Variovorax paradoxus: one gene and its partner. The protein of the gene in region 1 interacts with the protein of each later gene in a pairwise test. Links are inferred from orthologs where the notes say so. Each region holds a gene or a part of one and is shown on either strand. Other genes may lie near its edges.

Evidence for each region.
Region 2: the proteins of ftsB (region 1) and ftsL interact in binary tests that used the Escherichia coli proteins (3 or more experiments, as listed by UniProt). The link is inferred for Variovorax paradoxus from one-to-one orthologs.

The regions. Positions count from the first base shown.
Region 1 is NZ_CP046622.1:3,783,439-3,790,731, forward strand. What follows is about bases 483-3,245. They hold ftsB (cell division protein FtsB), read left to right. Parts: upstream 483-1,606; coding sequence 1,607-1,885; downstream 1,886-3,245. Other genes in these bases: eno (phosphopyruvate hydratase), read left to right, coding at 483-1,590; pnuC (nicotinamide riboside transporter PnuC), read left to right, coding at 1,986-2,609; GOQ09_RS17615 (AAA family ATPase), read left to right, coding at 2,606-3,245. Also shown: GOQ09_RS17595 (DUF1330 domain-containing protein), read left to right, coding at 1-279; more of eno, read left to right, coding at 307-482; more of GOQ09_RS17615, read left to right, coding at 3,246-3,304; GOQ09_RS17620 (hypothetical protein), read left to right, coding at 3,304-4,281; GOQ09_RS17625 (AraC family transcriptional regulator), read right to left, coding at 4,321-5,121; GOQ09_RS17630 (SDR family oxidoreductase), read left to right, coding at 5,266-6,045; GOQ09_RS17635 (NAD(P)-dependent oxidoreductase), read left to right, coding at 6,080-6,943; GOQ09_RS17640 (Hsp33 family molecular chaperone HslO), read right to left, coding at 6,969-7,293. UniProt on the Escherichia coli protein: Essential cell division protein. May link together the upstream cell division proteins, which are predominantly cytoplasmic, with the downstream cell division proteins, which are predominantly periplasmic.
Region 2 is NZ_CP046622.1:929,820-937,264, forward strand. Bases 1,683-4,597 are described here. They hold ftsL (cell division protein FtsL), read left to right. Parts: upstream 1,683-2,922; coding sequence 2,923-3,273; downstream 3,274-4,597. Other genes in these bases: mraZ (division/cell wall cluster transcriptional repressor MraZ), read left to right, coding at 1,683-1,994; rsmH (16S rRNA (cytosine(1402)-N(4))-methyltransferase RsmH), read left to right, coding at 2,003-2,926; GOQ09_RS04330 (peptidoglycan D,D-transpeptidase FtsI family protein), read left to right, coding at 3,270-4,597. Outside these bases: ATP-dependent protease ATPase subunit HslU, read left to right, coding at 1-1,297; more of mraZ, read left to right, coding at 1,566-1,682; more of GOQ09_RS04330, read left to right, coding at 4,598-5,018; GOQ09_RS04335 (UDP-N-acetylmuramoyl-L-alanyl-D-glutamate--2,6-diaminopimelate ligase), read left to right, coding at 5,021-6,583; GOQ09_RS04340 (UDP-N-acetylmuramoyl-tripeptide--D-alanyl-D-alanine ligase), read left to right, coding at 6,592-7,445. UniProt on the Escherichia coli protein: Essential cell division protein. May link together the upstream cell division proteins, which are predominantly cytoplasmic, with the downstream cell division proteins, which are predominantly periplasmic.

The DNA of each region.
Region 1 (7,293 bases):
ATGAAGATCACCGACCCCGAGCAGTACAAGCAGTACATGGCTGCCGCCCCCGACGCGGTGAAGGCAGCGGGCGGCGAGTACCTGGTGCGCGGCGGCCGGTTCGAGACCATGGAAGGCAACTGGCAGCCGGCGCGCGTGGCCATGCTGCGCTTTCCCAGCTACGAGAAGGCCAAGGCCTTCTACGACGACGAGTTGTACCGTGCCGCGCGCGCCAAGCGCGCCGGCGCGACCGAATTCTTCAATATGGTTCTGGTCGAGGGCGTTTCCGCCCCGGTCTGAGATTCAGTTCAAAACGAAAGGCAATAAGTGAGTGCAATCGTAGACATCGTCGGCCGCGAAATCCTCGACAGCCGAGGCAATCCCACAGTCGAGTGCGACGTGCTGCTCGAATCGGGCACCATGGGCCGCGCGGCCGTGCCCTCGGGCGCATCGACCGGTTCGCGCGAAGCCATCGAGCTGCGCGACGGCGACAAGAAGCGCTATCTCGGCAAGGGCGTGCTCAAGGCGGTGGAGAACATCAACACCGAGATCTCGGAATCCGTGCTCGGCCTCGACGCCAGCGAGCAGGCTTTCCTCGATCGCACGATGATCGACCTGGACGGCACCGACAACAAGGGCCGCCTGGGTGCCAACGCGACCCTCGCCGTTTCGATGGCCGTGGCACGCGCCGCGGCCGAAGAGTCGGGCCTGCCGCTGTACCGCTACTTCGGCGGCATGGGCGGCATGCAGCTGCCGGTGCCGATGATGAACGTCATCAACGGCGGCGCGCACGCCAACAACAGCCTCGACCTGCAAGAGTTCATGATCATCCCCGTGGGCGCGCCGAGCTTCCGCGAAGCCGTGCGCTACGGCGCCGAGGTGTTCCATGCGCTCAAGAAAATCCTGGGCGACCGCGGCATCAGCACGGCGGTGGGCGACGAAGGCGGTTTCGCGCCCAGCGTCGAAAGCCATGAAGCGGCCATCCAGCTGATTCTCGAAGCCATCGACAAGGCCGGCTTCGTGGCGGGCGAGCAGATTGCGCTCGGCCTCGACTGCGCCGCCAGCGAGTTCTACAAGGACGGCAACTACGTGCTCTCCGGCGAGAACCTTACGCTCTCGGCCGGCAACTGGGCCGACATGCTGGCCACGTGGGTCGACAAGTACCCGATCATCAGCATCGAAGACGGCATGCACGAAGGCGACTGGGACGGCTGGAAGCTGCTCACCGAGCGCCTGGGCAAGCGCGTGCAGCTGGTGGGCGACGACCTGTTCGTCACCAACACCAAGATCCTGCAGGAAGGCATCGACAAGGGCATTGCCAACTCGATCCTGATCAAGATCAACCAGATCGGCACGCTGACCGAAACCTTCGCCGCCATCGAAATGGCCAAGCGCGCGGGCTACACCGCCGTCATTTCGCACCGCTCGGGCGAAACCGAAGACAGCACCATCGCCGACATTGCGGTGGGCACCAACGCCGGACAGATCAAGACCGGTTCGCTCTCGCGCTCCGACCGCATCGCCAAGTACAACCAGCTGCTGCGCATCGAAGAAGACCTGGGCGACATCGCCAGCTACCCGGGCCGCGGCGCGTTCTACAACCTGAAGTAGCGCTCGGCACCGCGGCATGCGTTCGCGCCTCGCTCCACCCATCGTGCTGTTGCTGCTGCTGGTCATCCTGCAGTGGCAGCTGTGGAACGGGCGCGGCAGCGTGCGCGATGTGTCGCAACTGCAGACCAAGCTGGCCGCGCAAAAAGAGGCCAACGCCAAGGCTGCAGTCACCAATGAGCGGCTGGCTTCGGAGGTCAACGACCTCAAGGTCGGCCTTGAAATGGTTGAAGAGCGCGCTCGTCAGGAGTTGGGCATGGTCAAGCCCAACGAAGTGTTCGTTCAAGTGACTCACTGAATATGGCCCCCACGCTCGGCACTGCGTGTCCTCGCTGCCCCCCGAGGGGGCCGCTCGCGCCTTGGGGCGGCCCGGCGGCGCTCGACGCCTGACTGCGCTGATGCCCGAGTTCTTCTCGGCCCCCGCCTTCGCGCTCTGGGGCTCACCGGTCAGCTGGCTCGAACTCGTCGCTGCCGTGCTGGCGCTGGCGATGGTCGGCTGCAACATGCGCGAAATCCATTGGGGCTGGCCGCTCGCCATCATCAGCTCGCTGCTTTACGTGGCCGTGTTCGCACAGGCACGCATTTATGGCGACGCCTCGCTCCAGGTGTTCTTCGCGGTCGTCGCGTTCTGGGGCTGGTTTCAATGGCTGCGAGGCCATCGCGCCGACGGCAGCGTATTGCGTGTCAGCCGGCTTTCGCCGCGCGGCATCGCGTTTGCACTGGTGGCCTGCGCGGTGGCGTGGCCCGCGGTCGCCCTCTTTCTGCGCCGCTTCACCGACAGTGACGTGCCTTGGTGGGACGGCTTTTCCACCGGGCTCAGCCTGGTCGGCCAATTCCTGCTCGGGCGCAAGTTCATCGAGAACTGGCTGGTATGGCTGGCGGTGAACGTCGTGAGCGTGGGCCTGTTCATCCACAAGGGCCTGTGGCTCACGGTCGGGCTCTATGCGGTGTTCGCGGTGCTCAGCGTGGCGGGCTTTCTTGCCTGGCGCTCGCGCATGCACGACGAGGCCGCGCGCGCATGACGCCCACGCTGCCCCCAGGCTGCGTCATTGCGCTGCTCGGCGCCGAGAGCACGGGCAAGACCGAACTTGCCCGCGCGCTCGTGCAGCGCCTTCGGGAGCGCGGCATTGCGGCCACACTGGTGGCCGAGTACCTGCGCGAGTGGTGCGAGCGCGAAGGCCGCACGCCGCGCCCCGACGAGCAACGCGCCATCGCCGAAGAGCAGACGCGCCGCATCGATGCCGCAGCCGCCTCGGGCGTGGTGGTGGCCGACACCACGGCGCTCATGACCGCGGTCTACAGCGAGCAGCTGTTCGGCGACACCTCCCTGTACGCCGATGCGCTTGCCGCCCAGCGGCGCTACGCCATCACGCTGCTTACCGCGCTCGACATACCCTGGGTTGCCGATGCCTTGCGCGACGGCGACCACGCGCGCGAGCCGACGGACACGCTGGTGCGCGCGGCGCTTTCGGGCGCAGGGCTTTCATTCGCCGTGGTGCACGGCAGCGGCGGCGAAAGGCTTTCCAATGCCTGGAACGCCATCAACTGCATCGCCGGCAACGAAGGCCAAGCCCGGGTACGGGCCCGCGGCGATGCGAAACCCACCTCCTGGTCATGGCCTTGCGAGAAATGCTCCGACCCGGAATGCGAACATCGTCTGTTCAGCGACCTGCTCGGCCGCCGCGACAACCCGACAAACCCCCGCTCGGAGATCTGATGTTCCCGCTTCGTTTCTCTCGTCTTGCCCGTCTTCTTTGTCTCTTCGGCCCCGCGCTGCTGGCAGCCGGCGCCGCCACGGCCGCACCGGTTGCGGCCACGGTGGAAAACGCCACCACCACCACCGCCTGCGCCGAGGAAGACAACGTCTCGCTGGTGCTGCGCGGCGAAGGCATCCGGCGCATGCGCATCGAGGCGCTGCAGCCAGCGTATCTGGACAGCATCAGCAAGGACATCACTGCGCCGGACTTCTCGGGCTGCAACTTCGACGGCGGCGCCCATCCCACCGATCCCGCGCACAAGTTCAAGCCGCGTCGCGTGGTGCTGCTCGACGACGCGCAGTGGCGCATCGTCGGCATGACGCTGCCCAGCTTCTGGCGGCCGCAGCAGGTGCCGGTGCGCGTGGGTGCGCGCACGGACCGCGGCTTTCACCTGTTGCAGGTCTTCCGCAAGGAAGAAGGCAAGGTGCTCGAGGCGCTGGTGCTCTACCCGGCCGACGGCTACTGGCGCATCAAGCCGCTGCCGGAAGAACGCTTCGGCGACGGCGTGTATGGCTCGTCGTTCCTGCTCGGCCCGGTCGAGCAAGGCAGCCGGCCGGTGGTCGACATTGCGTCGATCCGCATCGTGCCCAAGCCGCTGGCCATTCACCTGCGCTTTGCCAAGGGCGGCAGCGCCGTGGCCAGGGTGTCCGAAATCAGCCGCAAGCGCACCGCGCTCGACGTCAGGCTCTCGTCGCCGACCGCCGATGCGCGGCCCTTTGCGGTGCTGCGCTCGATGTACGTTGCAGCGGACAACGCCGATGTGAGCGAAGTGCGGTGGCGGGAGTCTCCCGAGGCCGCGGAGCAGGCGCTGCCTTTGCCTGAAGTGAAGACGCTCAGCGGCACGCAGATGCGCTTTGGCCGCAGCCTGCCTTCGCGCCACAACACGAGCGCGCCCGACATCGCATTCAGCGATTTCGACGACACGGTTCCGCGCTGATCGACGCGCCCGATGGGCGCCTTTGACTGGCAGTGCAGCCTAGCCGGCCCGCCGAACCTCGCTCGGTGTGGCGCCGAGCACGCGGCGCATGCAGCGCGCCATGTGGCTCTGGTGCGCAAAGCCGCTTTCCAGCGCGACCTGGCTTGCAGCCATGCCGCTTCGCACCAGCAGGCCGCGCGCACGGTCGACACGCCGGTGAACCACGTACTCGTGCACTGGCAAGCCCGTGGAGCGCTTGAACTGCGTTTTCAGGTGCGATGCGCTCAGGCCCGCCACTTCGGCCAGCCTGGCCAGCGAAAGATCGCCCTCCAGGTGGGTTTCGATGTAGTCGGTCACCCGGCGCAGCTGCGGACGGGTAAGCCCCTGTACCGGCGCGGTTTCGTGCAGCCGGTGCCCGCCGAGCAGGTGTGCCGCCAGCGCGGTGCCCAGGCTGTCGGCGTAGAGGGTGCCGTTGGGAAAGCCGGCACGCCGTTCGGCGTCGAGCGCCCATGCAATGTGCTCGATGTGCGCATCGCGCAGCTGATGGCGCTCCGCCAGGCTCGCGCGGTCGGCCGGCAGGCCCATTTCCTCGGCGGTGCGCTGCAGCAGCGAGGGCGGCATGTGCACGACCAGCGAAGTGCTCGCGGCTTCCTCGTGCCAGACGTCGGAGGTGCCGGCGGGCAGGATGTCGATGTCGCCGCGCGTGTAGCGGAACTTGTGCAGCTTGCAGGCGCCGTTGACGGGCGCACCCGCATGCACCTTGATGCGGTGGTCGGGCACGGCCTCGAAGCCGACCACGCCCCCGGGCGTGTGGCGCACGTGCACGTTCAGATGGGTGTCGGAGTGGGCGTGATCGCTCATCGGGCAATTATCCGGCGCACCGGCAAAGCATGCTCGCGCGCCTTCGTCCATTCGTGCTGCACCGCGGCCGAATGTGCGCGACCCTTTCGGCCGCTTTCCGGATCATCCGCAGCCATGAACCCAACCACTCAAGAATCGCGATCCATGGACACCGCTGCAAACGGCAAATACGCCGGCAAGAAGGCCGTCATTACCGGCGGCACCATCGGCATGGGCCTGGCCACCGCTCAGGCGCTGCTCGAAGGCGGCGCCGAAGCGCTCGTGACCGGCCTGAACCCGAAGAACCTGGAAGCCGCGCGCCGCACCCTGGGCCCCCGCGCTCATGTCGTCGCATCGGACGCCGGCTCGCTGGCCGACATCGACGCGCTCGCGGCGCTCGCCCGCGAAAAGCTCGGCCACATCGACCTGCTGCACATCAACGCGGGCATCTCGACCCTGGAGCCCTTCGAGCAGGTGACCGAAGCCGGCTACGACCGCGCCTTCGCGATCAACACCAAGGGCCCGTTCTTCACCGTGCAGCGCCTCGTGCCGCTGATGCGCGCGGGCAGCGCGATCGTCGTCACCTCGTCGATCGCGGACAAAGGCGGCATGCATGGCCTGAGCGTCTACAGCGCGACCAAGGCCGCGTTGCGTTCCTTCGCCTCAGGCTTTGCGGCGGAGCTGGTGGGGCGCGGCATCCGCGTCAACGTGGTGAGCCCCGGCTTCATCGACACGCCCACGCTCGGCATCGCCGATGCGACGGCAGAGGAGCGCGCCGAGTTCATCCGCCTGGGCGACCAGATCACGCCGATGCGGCGCCACGGCACGGCCGAAGAGGTGGCTCGCACGGTGCTCTTCTTCGCCTTCGAGGCGACCTTCACGACCGGAGCGCGGCTCACGGTCGATGGCGGTCTGGGCCAGAACCTCACGCCGGCCGCCGCCTGAATTTGAATTGCAATCAAAAGGAAAGAACGAACACATGACCGACGTTTCCCTCATCGGCCTCGGCCCCATGGGCATCGCACTCGCGCGAGCGCTTCAATCCCGGCACACGGTCACGGTGTGGAACCGCACCGCCGAGCGCGCCACGCCCATCCTCGGCCAAGGCACCGTGCTCGCGCCCAGCGCCCTCGCCGCTATTCAGGCCAGCCCGCTGGTGCTGATCTGCGTGGCCGACTATGCGGCCTCCCGGTCGATCCTCGCCTCGCCCGGCGTGGCCGATGCGCTGCGCGGCAAGGTGCTGGTGCAGTTGAGCACCGGCACGCCGCAGGATGCGCGCGACGACTGGGCCGCCCTGAGCGGCGTCGCCTACCTCGACGGCGCCCTGCTCGCCACGCCCGGCCAGATCGGTCGGCCCGACACGCCGCTTTTCATCTCCGGCGAAGAACGCGCGCTGGCCAGCTGCCGGCCGGTGCTCGAAGCCATTGCCGGAAACATCCTGTACATGGGCGAGCCCATCGGCAACGCGGCGGCCTGGGACCTGGCCACGCTCTCGTGCATGTTCGGCGCAATGAGCGGGTTCTTCCACGGCGTGCGCATCTGCGAATCCGAAGGGCTGAAGGTGAATGAGTTCTCGCAGATGATCGGCGCGATCTCACCGGTGCTCGGCGAAATGATCAGCGCCGAGGGCGAGGCCATTCACGCCGGCCGCTACGGCGAACCCGAAAGCTCGATGGCCACCTGTGCGGGCTCCGGCCGGCTCTTTGTGAAGCAGGCGCGCGAAGCAAAGCTCGATGCGAGCTTTCCGGATTTCCTGATGGGCTTGTTCGACCGGGCGCTGGGCGCGGGCCTTGCGAACGAGCGCCTGGCCGCAATGATCAAGGTGCTGCGGCAGCCCGCCTGAATGGGAGCGAAGAAGGCCCCGCGGCCTATTGCACCACGGGGCTCGCGGGAACCTGGTCGCCCGGCGGCGTGAATATCTGCGCCGTGTCGACCGCATCGAAGCGGTACTGCTTGCCGCAGAAGTCGCAGCCCACCTCGATGTCGCCGCGCTCGGCCAGGATTTCTTCGGCTTCTTGCACGCCGAGCCCGCGGATCATCTGCGCCACGCGGTCGCGCCCGCAGGTGCACGCGAAGTGCGGGCCGAGCAAGCCCATCTGCGGCTCGAAGCGCAACAGTTTTTCTTCCCAGAACAGGCGGCGAAGAATGGTCTCGACGTCGAGCGTCAGCAGCTCGTCTCGCGTCAGGGTCGAC
Region 2 (7,445 bases), 2.9 Mb from region 1 along the record:
GCTCGACAATCACATCGTCGGGCAGCCGGCCGCCAAGCGCGCCGTGGCCATTGCGCTGCGCAACCGCTGGCGCCGCCAGCAGGTTGAAGAAAAGCTTCGCACCGAGATCACGCCGAAGAACATCCTCATGATCGGGCCCACGGGTGTGGGCAAGACCGAAATTGCGCGCCGGCTCGCGCGGCTGGCCGATGCGCCTTTCATCAAGGTCGAGGCCACCAAGTTCACCGAGGTGGGCTATGTGGGCAAGGACGTCGATTCGATCATTCGCGACCTGGCCGAGATTGCCGTCAAGCAGACGCGCGAAGCCGAGAGCGCCAAGGTGCGCGCCCGCGCGGAAGACGCCGCCGAGGAGCGCATTCTCGACGTGCTGCTGCCGCCCGCGCGCAGCAGCGACGGCGCCACGCCGGCGCTGGACGGCCCCAATCCCACCCGGCAGGCCTTCCGCAAGAAGCTGCGTGAGCACCAGCTCGACGACAAGGAGATCGAGCTCGATCTCGCCGAGACCCGCGCCCCGCTCGAGATCATGGGCCCGGCGGGCATGGAGGAAATGACCGAGCAGCTGCGCGGCATGTTCGGCCAACTGGGCGGCGGCAAGCGCAAGACGCGCAAGCTCAAGATCGCCGAGGCCATGCGCCTGCTGATCGACGAAGAGGCGGCCAAGCTGGTCAACGAAGACGAAATTCGCACCCAGGCCATCACCAATGCCGAGCAGAACGGCATTGTCTTCATCGACGAGATCGACAAGGTTGCCACCCGCAGCGAAGCCCAGGGCTCGGACGTGTCGCGCCAGGGTGTGCAGCGCGACCTGCTGCCGCTGGTCGAAGGCACGGCCGTGACCACCAAGTACGGCGTGGTGCGCACCGACCACATGCTCTTCATTGCAAGCGGTGCCTTTCACCTGAGCAAGCCGAGCGACCTGATTCCCGAGCTGCAGGGGCGCTTTCCGATCCGCGTCGAGCTGCAGTCGCTCTCGGTGGCGGACTTCGAAAACATCCTCACCCAGACGCGCGCTTCGCTCGTCAAGCAATACCAGGCGCTGCTTGCCACCGAAGGCGTGACGCTGGAGTTCACGCCAGAGGGTGTCAATCGCCTGGCAGCCATTGCATTCGAAGTGAACGAGCGCACCGAGAACATCGGCGCACGCCGTTTGTCGACCGTGATGGAGCGGCTGCTCGATGAGGTAAGCTTCGATGCCACCCGCATCGGCGGACAGACCATCCGCATCGATGCCGCTTACGTCGACGAGCGCCTTGCGGCACTAAGTCACGACGAAGACCTTTCGCGCTTCATCCTCTGAAGCCCCTTTGCAGCCCCTGTTACGGGGTTGCGCTTCACGCATTACATTCACTGCGTGAGCTAAGTACTTCTTTTTCAACGAAATTCGCCGATTTCCAAGTTTGGAAATCAGCGCTAAGTCGTTGATTCCATTACAAAAAATACCACCAACGACCAGTTGCGCCTGAAGTGTTTCCTGCTACAGTGCAAAAAAGTGCAGTTAAGTGGGAAAAAGTGCGGATGGTGCCCCTTTCGGGTGCCGCGGCATTCCCAACACAAAGGTCCTGGTCGTGTTTCAAGGCGCTTCATCGCTCAGTCTCGATGCCAAGGGGCGGCTCTCCGTGCCGACCCGGCATCGTGACGTCCTGAGCGCGACGGCGAACGGCCAGCTCACCATCACCAAGCACCCGCACGGGTGCCTCATGGTGTTCCCCCGTCCCGAGTGGGAGAAATTCCGCGAGCGCATCGCCGCATTGCCGATGTCGGCACAGTGGTGGAAGCGCGTTTTCCTCGGCAACGCCATGGACGTCGAGATGGACGGCACCGGCCGCATCCTCGTGTCGCCCGAACTGCGTGCGGCCACCGGCATCACGCGCGAGACGCTGTTGTTGGGCATGGGCAATCACTTCGAGCTCTGGGACAAGGCCACCTACGAGGCCAAGGAGGCCGAGGCCACCCAGGGCGAGATGCCCGATGTGTTTCAGGACTTCGCGTTCTGAGGGCTTGTGTGAACACTCCATGGATTCATACAACCGTGATGCTGAACGAAGCGGTGGAAGCCCTTCTTTCCGGCAGCACCGCGGCGACCGGCACCTACGTGGACGCGACGTTCGGGCGCGGAGGGCATTCGCGCGCCATTCTCGCGAGGCTGGCTCCGGAAGGCAGGCTGATCGCATTCGACAAGGATGCGGAAGCGGTGGCCGAAGCAGCGCGCATCTCGGATGCGCGTTTTTCCATCCGGCACCAGGGATTCCGTTCGCTGGGTGAATTGCCCGATGCCAGCGTGGCGGGTGTGCTGATGGACCTGGGCGTGAGTTCGCCGCAAATCGACAACCCGGTGCGCGGTTTCAGTTTTCGTTTCGACGGCCCGCTCGACATGCGCATGGACACCACGCGCGGCGAGAGCGTGGCCGAATGGCTGGCAACGGCCGAACTTCAGCAGATTGCAGAGGTGATCCGTGACTATGGCGAAGAACGGTTTGCTGTTCAGATTGCAAAGGCGATTGTTGCTCGCAGACAAGAACGGGGCGCAATTTCAACCACCACCGAACTGGCCGAGCTCGTGGCTGGCACGGTCAAAACCCGCGAGCAGGGCCAGAACCCTGCAACGCGCACATTTCAGGCTTTTCGGATTTTCATCAACGCCGAGCTTGAAGAGCTGCAACAGGCGCTAGACGCGAGCCTTTCGGTGCTGCAGCCCGGCGGCCGGCTCGCGGTGATCAGCTTTCACTCGCTGGAAGACCGCATCGTGAAGCAGTTCATCGCCAAGCACTCCAAGGAGGTGTACGACCGTCGCGCGCCTTTCGCGGCGCCCAAGGTGATGAAGCTGCGCGCGCTCGAGCGCATCAAGCCGTCCGACGCGGAAGTGCGCGGCAACCCGCGCTCTCGCAGCGCCATCCTGCGCGTGGCCGAACGCACCGAGGCGGCATGACGCGCCTCAACCTGCTCCTGCTGCTGGCCGTCATTTCGACGGCGCTGTACCTCGTGCACACGCAGTACCTGTCGCGCCAGCTGTACACCGAGCTCGACCGTTCGCAGCAGGAAGCGCGCCGCCTCGAGCTCGACCACGATCGGCTGCAAGTGGAAAAGCGCGCGCAGGCCACGCCGCTGCGCGTGGAAAAGCTCGCCAAGGAGCAGCTCCAGATGCGCACCACCACGCCGGCCATCACGCAATATGTGCGGCCCGACGGCACCGTGATTCCGGCCGTGGTGGCTCCGCCGCCCGCGCCGCCGGCCGCCCCCGCGCCAAAGCCCACCGCAGCGAGGCCCCAGCGATGAGCCGCCGCAGCGTTCGCTACACCACCAGCCCCTTGCTCGCGAGCAAGACGCCGGTCTGGCGCAGCAAGTTCATCGTGGCCGGCATTGCGCTCGGCTTTGTCGTGCTGGCGGGCCGGGCCGCCTACGTGCAGGTCTTCAACAACAGCTTCTTCCAGCGGCAAGGCGAAGTGCGCTTTGCGCGCACGCTGGAGTTGCCGGCCAACCGCGGGCGCATCCTCGATCGCAACGGGCTCATCCTGGCTTCCAGCGTGGTGGCGCCCAGCATCTGGGCCATTCCGGAAGACATCGAACGCGATGACCCCGAGGTGCGCGCCAAACTCAAGCAAGTGGCCAAGCTGCTCGAGATGCCGCAGAAGGAGTTCGACAAGAAGCTCGAGGACGAGGACAAGACCTTCGTCTGGATCAAGCGGCAGGTCGACGAACCCATTGCCAAGCAGATTGCCGCACTCAACCTCAAGGGCATCTACCAGCGCAAGGAATACAAGCGCCAATACCCCGAAGGCGAGGCCGCCGCGCACGTGGTGGGCTTCACCAATGTCGAAGACAACGGGCAGGAAGGCATCGAGCTTTCCTTTAACAAGGAGCTGGCCGGCAAGGCCGGCTCGCGCCGCGTCATCAAGGATCGCCTGGGCCGCGTGGTCGAGGGCGTGGGCGAGCAGGTGCCGCCGGTCGACGGCAAGGACATCCAGCTCAGCGTTGACAGCAAGGTGCAGTTCTTCGCCTATCAAAAGCTGCGCGATGCCGTAACGGCACGCAAGGCCAAGGCCGGCAGCGTGGTGGTGCTCGACGCCGTGACCGGCGAGGTGCTGGCGCTGGCCAACTACCCGAGCTACGTGCCCGACAAGCGGCAGAACCTCACCGGCGAGCAGTTGCGCAACCGCGCACTCACCGACACCTTCGAGCCCGGCTCGACCATGAAGCCGATCACCGTGGCCATGGCGCTGGAGGCCGGCCGCGTGAAGCCGTCCACGCTCATCGAAACCTCGCCCGGCCGCTACCAGATGGGCGGCTTCACCATCAGCGACACGCACAACTACGGCACGCTCACGGTCGAAGGCGTGATCCAGAAGTCGAGCAACGTCGGCGCGCTGAAGATCGCGCAGAAGATGTCTCCGCACGAAATGTGGGACACCTACACCGCGCTCGGCTACGGCCAGAAGCCGCAGATCCAGTTTCCGGGCGCGGTGACTGGGCGGCTGCGCCCCTGGAAGACCTGGAAGCCGGTCGAGCAAGCCACCATGGCCTACGGCTACGGGCTGTCGGCGTCGCTGTTTCAAATGGCGCATTCGTACACAGCCTTCGCGCACGATGGCGCGATCATTCCGGTCACCATTCTCAAGAGCAGCGAGCCGCCTGTCGGCGTGCGGGTGTTTTCGCCCTCGAACGCTCTGGCGGTGCGCAAGATGCTGCAGATGGCCGCAGGGCCGGGCGGCACCGGCACGCGCGCACAGACCATCGGCTACTCGGTCGGCGGCAAGTCGGGCACGGCGCACAAGCAGGTTGGCAAAGGTTACGCAAGCAACAAATATCGCGCGTGGTTCACAGGCATGGCGCCCATCGAAAAGCCGCGCATCATCGTCGGCGTGATGATCGACGAGCCGAGCGACGGCCAATACTTCGGCGGCGTGGCCGCCGCGCCTGTTTTCAGCGAAGTCGTGCAGCAGACCCTGCGCATGATGAACGTTGCGCCCGACCTCGCGGTCAAACCCTTGGTGGTGACGCAAGGCGTCGACGAGAGCTTCTGAGCATGCTGACACTCACTTCCCCTCAGCTCGCCGCGCTCTGGCTCCAGGAGCGCGTGCAGGGTGCGCTGCATGCGGACAGCCGGCCGGTCGGCGCTGGCGACGGCTTCATTGCATGGCCCGGCGCCGCAACCGACGGGCGCAAGCACGTGGCGGCTGCACTGGCGCAGGGTGCTGCGGCCTGCCTGGTCGAGCACGAAGGCGTGGAAGCTTTCGGCTTCGACCAGGGCGAATTCAGCGACCGCATTGCAAGCTACCCGGGCCTGAAGGCCGCGACTGGCCCGATCGCTTCCGCCTTCTACGGCAACCCGTCGGCCGCGCTCGAACTGCTGGCCGTCACCGGCACCAACGGCAAGACCTCCACCGCGTGGTGGCTGGCCGAAGCGCTTTCCACCTTGACCGTGCCCGGCGGTGTTCGCACCTTGCGGATCGACGGCAGCGCCGAGCGCAGCGTGCCGTCGCCCTGCGCGGTCATGGGCACGCTGGGCATCGGCGTGCCGCCGGCGCTCACCTACACCGGCCTCACCACACCTGACCCGGTGATGATGCAGCGCGAACTGCGCGCGCTGGTCGAGCGCGGCTTCGGCGCCTGCGCCATCGAGGCCTCGTCCATCGGCATTGCCGAACGGCGGCTCGACGGCGCGCGTATTGCGGTGGCCGTGTTCACCAACTTCACGCAGGATCACCTCGACTACCACGGCAGCATGGAGGCCTACTGGCAAGCCAAGGCCGAGCTGTTCCGCTGGCCCGCATTGCGTGCCGCGGTCATCAACATCGACGACGTCCACGGCGCCACCCTGTGCGCCAACCTGATCGAAGCCGGCGTCGGCGCGCTCGACGTCTGGACTGTTTCGGCCGCGGGCTCGCCGGCGCGGCTCATGGCGCGCGACGTGGGCTACGACGCGCAGGGGCTTCAGTTCTCGGTGGCCGAGCACGGCACCGATGCGGTGGAGCGCATCTCGACCGGACTGATCGGCCAGTACAACGTGGCCAACCTGCTGGGCGTGCTGGGCACGCTGCGCGCGCTGGGTCTTACGCTCTCGGAGGCTGTGGCGGCGTGCGCCAGCCTCGGCAGCGTGCCGGGTCGCATGGAGCGGGTGGGTGCCGGTGTGGGCGCGCCGCTGGCGGTGGTCGACTACGCCCATACGCCCGACGCTCTCGACAAGGCACTGGCCGGCCTGCGCCCGCTCGCGCAGCAGCGCGGCGGTGCGCTCTGGTGCCTCTTCGGCTGCGGCGGCGACCGCGACCCGATCAAGCGGCCGATGATGGCGGCCGTGGCCGAGCGCCAGGCCGACCGCGTGATCGTGACCAGCGACAACCCGCGCAGCGAAAACCCCGACGCGATCATCAGCCAGGTGCTGCTCGGTCTCTCGCGCCCCGAAGCGGCCCAGGTGCAGCCCGACCGCGCGGCCGCCATTGCCGACGCCATTGCACAGGCTGCGCCGCAAGACGTGGTGCTCATCGCCGGCAAGGGCCATGAAGCCTGGCAGGAGATTGCCGGCCAGCGCATTCCGTTCTCCGACCGTATCCACGCGCAGGACGCGCTCGCCCAGCGAGGTGCCGCATGAGCGAGCCGATGATGCTCACGCTGGCCCAGGCGCAGCAGTGGATTCCCGGCTCGCGCCTGGTGGGCGACCCTGGAACCGCGATTGCCCGCGTTCACACCGACACCCGCACGCTGTCGCAGGGCGACCTGTTCGTGGCGCTCAAGGGCGAGCGCTTCGACGCCAATGAATTTTTGGCCGACGCCAAGGCGCACGGTGCCGTGGCCGCCATTGCGCACCATGGCCTGGAGGATGCCGGCCTGGCCGGCCTCGAGGTGCCCGATTCGCTCGCCGCACTCGGTGCGCTGGGCGCACGCTGGCGCGCGCAGTTCGACCTGCCGCTCATTGCCGTCACGGGCAGCAACGGCAAGACCACCGTCACGCAAATGATCGCGGCCATCCTGGTCGCCTTCAGGGCCGACCGCGCCCTGGCGACGGCCGGCAACTTCAACAACGAGATCGGCGTGCCGCTGACGCTGCTTCGCCTGCGGGCCAAACACCAGCATGCGGTGGTCGAGCTGGGCATGAACCACCCGGGCGAGATTGCGCGCCTGGCCGCCATCGCGCGCCCGACCATTGCGCTGGTGAACAACGCCCAGCGCGAACACCTCGAGTTCATGGCCACCGTCGATGCGGTGGCGCGCGAGAACGGCGCCGTGTTTTCCTTCTTGCCGGAGGGCGGCACCGCCGTGTTCCCGCATGCCGACGAGTTCACGCCGCTGTGGAACGACATGGCACGTGACGGCGCATCGCCCCGGTGCATGACCTTCGGCGAGCAGCCGGACGCCGATATCTCGCTGGTCCGCGCGGACTGGGGGAAGGGCGCCTGGCAGGTCGGCATTCGCACGCCGCTGGGCGACTTCGATGCGAGCCTGCACATTGCGGG